Regions from separate parts of the Pedococcus sp. P2_E4 genome, predicted to be linked through region 2. Evidence: predicted binding sites of a transcription regulator. Region 2 holds the regulator's gene; each other region holds the start of a gene.
The links. Region 2 encodes LexA, which represses DNA repair genes until DNA is damaged. Its sites were predicted from a motif close to TCGAACANNTGTTCGA; they were not measured.
Positions count from the first base shown of each region.

Region 1: the regulator LexA is predicted to act here: its motif matches at 966-981, upstream of ruvC (crossover junction endodeoxyribonuclease RuvC).
Region 3: the regulator LexA is predicted to act here: its motif matches at 1,476-1,491, upstream of AC1DV7_RS18065 (HNH endonuclease signature motif containing protein).
Region 4: the regulator LexA is predicted to act here: its motif matches at 1,149-1,164, upstream of AC1DV7_RS12210 (YbaK/EbsC family protein).

Region 1 covers NZ_JBFUEO010000002.1:96,008-98,203, reverse strand. The annotation lists gene ruvA (Holliday junction branch migration protein RuvA) at 1-389, opposite strand, end outside; gene ruvC (crossover junction endodeoxyribonuclease RuvC) at 386-934, opposite strand; gene AC1DV7_RS01945 (YebC/PmpR family DNA-binding transcriptional regulator) at 1,068-1,829, opposite strand; gene pdxT (pyridoxal 5'-phosphate synthase glutaminase subunit PdxT) at 1,826-2,196, opposite strand, start outside.
Region 2 covers NZ_JBFUEO010000027.1:40,436-42,631, reverse strand. The annotation lists gene AC1DV7_RS13085 (LysM peptidoglycan-binding domain-containing protein) at 72-482, opposite strand; gene lexA (transcriptional repressor LexA) at 703-1,428, shown strand; gene AC1DV7_RS13075 (hypothetical protein) at 1,492-1,701, opposite strand; gene AC1DV7_RS13070 (DUF4259 domain-containing protein) at 1,772-2,188, opposite strand.
Region 3 covers NZ_JBFUEO010000077.1:2,203-4,398, forward strand. The annotation lists gene AC1DV7_RS18065 (HNH endonuclease signature motif containing protein) at 116-1,462, opposite strand; gene AC1DV7_RS18070 (DUF6458 family protein) at 1,819-2,085, shown strand.
Region 4 covers NZ_JBFUEO010000024.1:5,630-7,825, forward strand. The annotation lists gene AC1DV7_RS12205 (VOC family protein) at 86-472, shown strand; gene AC1DV7_RS12210 (YbaK/EbsC family protein) at 533-1,054, opposite strand; gene AC1DV7_RS12215 (DUF6504 family protein) at 1,334-1,807, shown strand; gene AC1DV7_RS12220 (SAV_6107 family HEPN domain-containing protein) at 1,818-2,196, shown strand, end outside.

The DNA.
Region 1 (2,196 bases), on a different contig from region 2:
TTGTCCCGCAGCTCGAGGACCATCCGCTCGGCGCCCTTCTTGCCGATGCCGGGCACTGTCGTCAGGGCTGCGATGTCGCCCCCGCTGATCGCGGCACGCAGGCGGTCCGGGGCCAGGACCGACAGCATCGCCAGGGCCAGCCTGGGTCCGACGCCGGAGACGGTCTGCACCTGCTCGAAGATGTCGCGCTCGTCATCGGAGCCGAAGCCGAAGAGGGTCAGGGAGTCCTCGCGCACGACCAGCGTCGTCGAGAGCGACGCCTCCTGGCCGTGGTGCAGGGCGGACGCGGTGGCGGGGGTGGTGTGCAAGAGCATGCCGACTCCCCCGACCTCGACGACGACCCGGTCGAGCCCGATGCTGCGGACCGGTCCGCGGACCGAGGCGATCACGGTGCCACCCCGGCCCGGTGGGCGGCCAGGCGGGCGCGCTCGCTCGCAGCCGCGACGGCCAGTCGAGAGGTGCYGCCCCCCTGCCAGAGGTCGCAGATCGCCAGCGCCAGGGCATCGGCGGCGTCGGCGGGCTTCGGGGCGGTCTGCATCCGCAGGATCCGCTGCACCATCGCCGTGACCTGGGCCTTCTCGGCCCGGCCGGAGCCCGTGACCGCCGCCTTGACCGAGGTGGGCGTGTGGAGGGTCACGGGCAGCCCGCGGCGGGCCGCCGCGAGCATCGGCACGGCCGAGGCCTGCATGGTGGTCATGACGCTCGCGACGTTGACGTCGGCGAAGACCTGCTCGACCGCGATGGCGTCGGGCTCGAACCGGTCGAGCCAGGTGTCGAGCTCGTCCTGGAGGTAGAGCAGCCGCTGCGCCGTCGGGTGGTCGGCCGGGGTGCGCACGACACCCACGGCCACGAGCCGAACGCTGCGACCGGTGCCGCCCTCGACGACACCGATGCCACAGCGGGTCAGGCCGGGGTCCACCCCGAGTACGCGCACGCCGCAGGTCCTCTCGAGCCGATCAGGTCATCCGAACAGGTGTTCGGGAAGAACGCTACACAGGACCCGGCCCCGGTCTGCGGAGCAACACGCGGAACCGGGACCCTCGTCGAGCCTGGCGGACCGAGCAGTCCTACTCGTCGTCGTCCTCGAGCTCGGCCAGCACGTCGTCACTGATGTCACCGTTGGCGAACACGTCCTGCACGTCGTCGGAGTCCTCGAGGGCCTCGATCACGCGGATCATCTTGCGGGCGCCGTCGGCGTCGAGCGGGACCTGGAGGTTCGGCACCCACGACGCCTCGGCGGAGTCGTAGTCGATCCCGGCGTCCTGCAGGGCCTTGCGCACGGCGACGAAGTCGGTCGCCTCGGAGATGACCTCGTAGGTGTCGCCGTTGTCGTTGACCTCCTCGGCCCCGGCCTCGAGCACGACCTCGAGGACGTCGTCCTCGGAGCGGTCGCCCTTGGGGACGATGACGACCCCCTTGCGGTTGAACACGTAAGCCACCGAGCCCGGGTCGGCGAGCTGGCCGCCGTTGCGGGTCAGGGCGGTGCGCACCTCGGCCGCGGCGCGGTTGCGGTTGTCGGTGAGGCACTCGATGAGGACCGCGACACCGCCGGGGGCGTAGCCCTCGTACGTGATGGTCTCCCAGTCGGCGCCGCCGGCCGTCGCACCGGACCCGCGCTTGACCGCGTTGTCGATGTTGTTGTTGGGGACCGACGACTTCTTGGCCTTCTGGATGGCGTCGTAGAGCGTGGGGTTGCCGGTCGGGTCGCCGCCACCCTGGCGGGCCGCGACCTCGATGTTCTTGATCAGCTTGGCGAAGAGCTTGCCGCGCTTGGCGTCGATGGCCGCCTTCTTGTGCTTCGTGGTTGCCCACTTACTGTGGCCGCTCATGCCTTGCCTCTCACGATCTCGACGAACAACTGGTGGAACCGGTGGTCGCCGGTCACTTCGGGGTGGAAGGAGGTGGCCATCAACGGCCCCTGGCGAACGGCGACGATCCTACCTGCGGCCGGGCCGTCCTCGACGCGGGCCATGACCTCCACGCCCTCGCCCACCTCCTCGACCCAGGGGGCACGGATGAACACGGCGCGCATGGGCGCTCCCCCGATGGCGCGGATGTGCAGGTCCTCCTCGAAGGAGTCGACCTGACGGCCGAACGCATTGCGTCGCACCGTGATGTCGAGCCCGCCCAGGGTCTCCTGGTCGGGCCGGGCGTCGGCGATGCGGTCGGCGAGCATGATCATGCCAGCGCAGGAGC
Region 2 (2,196 bases):
TTCGGCCCAGTCGTCTATTCGGCCGACGCGTCCGCCGACGTCATCTGCTCAGCAGCTGCTCGGGTGACGGATCAGCCTATGGCGGGGATGAGCAGCGTCTGGCCGGCGTGGATGTTGGAGCTCGTGAGGTCGTTGGCGACCTGGAGACGCGCGACCGCGTCGGCGACAGGGAGCTGCGGGAGCTCGCGCACCGCGATGTCGGACAGCGTCTGACCGGACGTCACCGTCGTGGAGTGGTCGATGACGGTCGCAGACGCGCCGCCGGAGAACATCGTGATGGCGAGCAGGAGGACCACCGCCGCGACGGTCGCGGTGATCGCGAGCCGGCCGGCCCTGGTGAGCCGAAGCGAGGTGGAGGGCGCAACCGGCGCCTGCTCCTGCGCCTGCGGTCCACACGGCACGGCAACCAACCGCGGACGAGCCGGTCGGACCGGCACCCGCAGGGGTGCGGGGGCGACGTCCCAGGCGACTGCTGCACTCATCGGATCCTCCATCTGCCGGCCGATCGAACGGATGTCCGAAAGACTGTGTGACTGATTTCTAGCACGCATGTTCGAACGAATCAAGACACGCGTCGAACACATGTTTGGCACAGGCGTTCGAACGCCGTAGGCTGTGTTCATGCCTCACAGCACACCAGAGGCCACTGACAGTGGGGTCCGACCGCACGTCAGCGCACCCGACGCGAGAGTGAGGAGCACCATGAGCGAGGACAACGTCAAGCAGCTGCCCGACCGCGACGGCGGCGACGGTCTCACCGTCCGGCAGCGACGGGTGCTCGAGGTGATCCGCAACTCGGTCGACCGCCGGGGCTACCCGCCCAGCCTGCGCGAGATCGGCGAGGCCGTCGGCCTCACCTCCCCCAGCTCGGTCGCCCACCAGCTCTCGACGCTCGAGCGCAAGGGCTTCCTGCGCCGCGACCCCAACCGGCCGCGCGCGATCGAGGTCGTGTCGCCCGACGCGCCGGCCGACACCCGGGGCTATCGAGGCGGCGCGGCTCCCGACGACGACAGCGCCACCTTCGACGAGACCGGCTCGGGCGACGCCCGACCCGAGGCGTCCTACGTCCCCGTCCTGGGCCGGATCGCTGCGGGTGTGCCGATCATGGCCGAGGAGTCCGTCGAGGAGGTCTTCCCGCTGCCCAAGCAGATCGTCGGCGAGGGCCAGCTCTTCCTGCTGCGCGTCGTGGGTGACTCCATGGTCGACGCGGCCATCTGCGACGGGGACTGGGTGGTCGTCCGCCAGCAGCCGACCGCAGACAACGGCGACATCGTCGCGGCCATGCTCGACAACGAGGCCACCGTCAAGACGTTCAAGCGCAAGGACGGCAAGGTCTGGCTGATGCCGCACAACGAGGCCTTCGACCCCATCGACGGAGACCATGCGACCATCCTCGGCAAGGTCACCGCGGTCCTGCGCCGCGTCTGAGCTCCCCAGGTCGGCGTGACACGGGCCATCGGCCGTTCGGACGAGGGCAGATCAGCCGAACGGTCACATCCACGCCCCGCGCCGCGCGTGGCCATAACGGCCGCCCGCGGCGCGCGTTGTGCCGACATGGAGACCCAGCCCGACCCGGAGCTGACCGACCACGCCCTCGGCAGCGAGATCGAGCTGCTCGCCGACCTCATGGAGGCCGCCGCCAGGTGCACGGCGCACCTGCGGCAGGACGAGGTCGACGCCGCGCTCCACCTGAAGCCACATCTTGTCCAACCCCTCGGCGGTTCGGCCGAGTCGGCCGGACCGCCCGGGTCGGCCGGATCGCCCGGGGCGCCTACTCCCCCAATGCATCCAGGTAATGGGTCACCCGCGACGTGAACCTCTCGCCGCCGTCGCGGGCGTCGGCCCACAGCTCGTAGAGTTCGTTGTCGTCGGGGTCCAGGACGCGGCGCAGCAGCGCGGTCGCCAGCTCCTCGAGGCGGTCGTCGACATCGAGGGGCTCGTCGTCCACCCAGGCGGGCACGTTGTTCTCCCCCGCCACCGACTCGAAGTCGTCGCAGGCCGAGACGAGGACCGCCGCGGCCAGCGCCTGGGACATCACCGGCGCCTCGATGTAGTCCTGGGAACGCACGACCTGACCCATCGCCGACTCCACGAGTCCTCGGCGTTCACTTGGGTCGGCGTCCTCGAGCTCGTCGAGGAAGTCGAGTGCGTCGTCGTTGTCGAACGGTCCGGGTCCGGTCGCGCCCATCACTGCTC
Region 3 (2,196 bases), on a different contig from region 2:
CGTCCCCGCGACGTCGGCGGCGTGAAGCCGGGTCGCCGGGTCCCTAGGGGCAGCACTGAGACCCGCCTTGCCCTGCAACGTTTCGCCCGAACCTGCGCATTGTCCAGGCGCATGTCTAGGTGCGCCGGGTGTAGGTGACGGTCTTGCGTCCGCCGGGGTCGGTTTCGATGTGGTGGGTGTACGCGGGGTCGTGGATGCGGCGGTGGTGGTGTCCGCACAGGGGGATGGCGTGGGCGAGGTCGGTGGTTCCTCCGCGACTCCAGGGGTCCTGGTGGTGGAGTTCGGACCAGGCGTASGGGCGGTCGCAGCCGTGGGCGGCGCAGGTGTCGTAGGTGGTGGCCAGGGCSAGGCGTTGGGGTTCGGTGAAGAACCGGTTTTGTCGGCCGAGGTCGAGGGGGACGGGTCGGCCGTCGAGGACGGCGGGCAGGATGCCGGCGTTGCAGGCCAGGCGTCGGGCTGTGCTGGCGGACAGGTCGTGGCCGGTGTCGAGGTGGGCGGCGCCGACCTGCCGGCGCAGGGTGTCGTGGTCGATGGTGACGATGACGGTGGCGGCGACCTTGCCGGTGAGGGTGTCGGTGGGTAGGTGTTCGACGAGCTCGAGGAACGCGGTGCCGTAGCGGTGGGCCCAGTCGCTGTCGGCTTCGCGGAACGCTTCCCAGGTGGCCTCGCGCACCGTCGCCGCGCTGGTGGCTGGGCCTTGGTCGGTGCGGGCTGCGTCGGTGCGGGCTGCGCGGGCGGCGGTCTGGGCGAAGCGGCGGGGGGAGGCGATCTGTTGGATGGTCTTGACCAGGATCGACGCGGCGAGGGTGGGCAGGGTGAAGTGGCCGGTGGTGGTGCCGTCGTCGTGGTGGTGCCAGGTGAGGCGGGTCTTGCGGTAGGCGGTGTCTTCCTCGGCGCGCAGGACCTGGTCTTCGTGGGCGTCGACCTCGGCCTGGGTGGCTTGCGCTGCGGCGAGGGCGCGGCGGGCCTGTCGGCGCAGGGTGGTGGGGTCGAGGTGTCGGGCGGCTGCCACGAGCGACGCCTCGATGGCCGCCTTCTGGTCGYGGCGCAGCCGCTCGGGCAGCGCGGAGGCGGRGGTGGCGATGACGCGGGCGTGGTCGGTGGACAGGTCCCCGGCGGTCAGGGCTTCCCGGGTCGCGGGCAGGGTGGTGTCMAGCGCGGAGGCGAGGCGGACGTCCCGCGAGGCCGCGGCSCCGTCGGTGCGGGTGGCCGACGCCAGCCACGCGGGGGTGCCGCTGGCACCGGACTGGGCGGCGACCTGGCARCGGTCGGCCTCGGCGAGCAGRGCCAGGCGSACSGCCTGGACGCGGGCGATGAGGCGGTCGACCTGGTGCAGCGCGCTGGCGGCGGCGGGTGCGCCGATGATGTCGCTGGTGTCGGCGCGGTCGAGCAGGGTGTGCAGCTGGCGCAGCAGGTGGTCCGTCCCGGTGGGGGCGGTGGTGAGGGTCGCGACTGCTGCCATGAGAGAACTCTACTCGAACACGTGTTCGAATACAAGTCGGATTCCCAATGGTGGCAACGGAATTCGCGCGCATCTAGGCAGACACGGAGCTCCCAGCACCTATCAGACCAGACCCTCCTGACAGCCGCCCGCGGTACGCCCGCAGAACGCTCGCAGAACGCCCGCGGAACGCCCGCGGAGCGGAACCCCCGCGGAACGCCCGCAGGCCGCGGGGAGAGCAGCTTCCAGCCTGCGAACTCCCGACCGTGCCCGCCAGTCGGTTTGCCGGTTTTGCGCTGCGTTCCCGCTGGTCAGGGGCTCGGAGAGATAGAGTCGGATGACCGGGTGACCCCGCACCCGCAATCACAGGAGTGAGCATGTACATCGGAGTCGGCATCTTCCTCATCGTCGTCGGCGCGATCCTGACCTTTGCGCTCAACGCATCCGTCGACGCTGTCAACCTCGGCATGATCGGCTGGATCTGCATGGCAGCCGGTGCCCTGGCCATCCTGCTGTCGCTCGTCATGGGCAGCCGTCGGGGCGTCGCTGGCGGTGGCTACTCGGCCCGCCGCGTGAGCCACACCGACCCCGCGACCGGCACGCAGGTCGACGAGGTCGACGTCGACCGCGACGGGCGCATCTGACCGCACCTCACGTCAATCGCCGCAGGGCGGGCCGGATCCGGCCCGCCCTTCGGCATACCCGGCGGTGCCGGCCGCCCGTGCCGACCCCAAAGCCAGCCCGCCCCGACCCCC
Region 4 (2,196 bases), on a different contig from region 2:
TGTGTCCGAGATGCGTGCGCGGATTGGGGGAGTGCCGGTCCCCGGACGGCGGGCACGATGGGAGGGCCTGAAGGAGGTGCTCGTCATGTCGTTGGCCACGAGCGCAGTAGCGGCGCTGCTTCCTGTCGCGGACATCGAGCGCGCCAAGGGTTTCTACGACCGGCTGGACCTGCCGTTCCTGGGGACGAACGACGAGGGCAGCCTGGTGTACCAGCTCAGCGGTGGGGCGACGCTGATCCTGCTCCCGCGCGAGGCAGGGACCCAGAACCCGAGCACGGCGCTGACCTGGGAGGTCGACGACGTGGCGGCGGAGCTTGCCGACCTCGAGGGGCGTGGGGTCGTCTTCCAGGACTACGACCTGCCGGAGCTCAAGACCGTCGACCACATCGCCGAGCTCGGCGGTGAGAAGGCGGCCTGGTTCCTCGACCCCGACGGGAACGTGCTGTGCATCCACCAGGCTGCGGCTGGGTGAGGTCGACGGATGAGGTCGACGGGTGAGGTCAATCGGGTGAGGTCGACCTGGTGAGGTCGCTCAGGCGACCTCGATGGCATGGCCTCCCGTGACCCGGAGCAGCTCCTCGTAGGTCGTCCTGAAGACCGTGTGGCTGTGGCCGGCGGCGGCCCAGACGTAGGGGTGGCGGGACAGCGAGACGTCGACGACGGCCGGGACCGGTGAGGTGTGCCCGACCGGCGCGACGCCGCCGATGGCGAACCCGGTGTGGTCGCGGACGAAATCGGCGTCGGCGCGGTCGAGGTGGTCGACGTCGTCGAGCAGGTCGGCCACCTTGACCAGGTCGACTCGGTGGGCGCCCGAGGTCAGCACGAGCAGCGGGGTGATCCGGCCCTGTGCGTCGTGGGCGCGGAACACGAGGGAGTTGGCGATCTCGGCGGGGGTGATGCCGAGGGCGTCCGCGGCCGCCACGGCCGTGCGGGCCGCGTCGGGCAGGGTGACGACCTGGGGGGCGACGTGGTGCAGGGCCAGGGCGGCGAGGACGCGCTGGACTGCGGGGTGCGTGCTGCGGTCCGGCGCGGGCGAGGCGTCGGCGGTCGACATGCAGGAATGCTAGGGCTGCTCGCAGGGTGTCGACCAGAGGATTCTGCGGTTGCCCCTTGACGGCCTGTCGGGGCAGGGGTGTACCTTCGAATCATCGAACACACGTTCGAACAGATGGTCTCCACCATCGCGGGATCGACGGCTCCACGGCCCCACACCGTGCGCCGGTCCCGCGGACCGTGGGGGAGCCGTCCGTGCTGCCCCGACCCGGTGGCCAGGCGCCTCGACCCCGCCTGCCCACCGGGCGGGGCGCACACCACCCCCTGTCATCGCACTGCCGTGCGGCGATCCGACCTGCCCGCGTACACCAGCCCGCACCACCTGCCCGCGTACACCAGCCCGCACCACCAGCCCGCACCACCAGCCCCGCTGGAGAAGGAGTCATTCGTGGTCCGCCGCTACGACGAGCCCATCGAGGTCCGCGAGACCCGCGACGACGTCACCCCTGCGCCCGATGCCTTCGTGTGGCGCGGCAGGCTCTACGTCGTACGGGCCGTCCTCGACCGGTGGAAGGAGCGGCGCCCTTGGTGGCGCGACGTCCACGACCAGTACGACCAGCGCGACCAGCAGGGCCGGCACCAGTCCAGCCGTGGCGCCCAGCCCGGTCCGGCCGGCACCGATGTGCTCACCGACGCGCGCGAGCAGCTGGTATGGCGGGTGGAGGCCAGCGCCGGCCGGCTCGCCGCGGTGGGGGTGTTCGACCTCGGGCTGACGCCCGAGCGCCAGTGGACCCTGCTGCGGGTCGCGGACTGAGGAGCGCGCCATGACCACCGCCATCGCTTCCACCGCCATCCCTTCTACCGCAGTCGCCCCCACGCCCCTGCGCGATGCCTCGTCGGCGCTCGACCTGCTCGACCGCTCCCGCCAGTCCCTGCTGGCCGCCTGTCAGAGCGCCGTGGTCGTCGAGCGGTTCACCCAGGCCCAGCTCGGGGCGTTGCGGGCGGCGGCGGCGCTGGTCGCAGCCCGTCCCACGACCTGGCGACCGCAGGGGCCGCACAGCCTGTGGGAGCTGCTGCCGACGGTGGCTCCCGAGCTGTCCGAGTGGGCCGACTTCTTCGAGCTCACCACGCCTCGTCCGCGCAGGTCACCGGCCATCTCCTCCCGCGAGGCAGACGACCTGCTGCGCCAGGCCGAGACCTTCC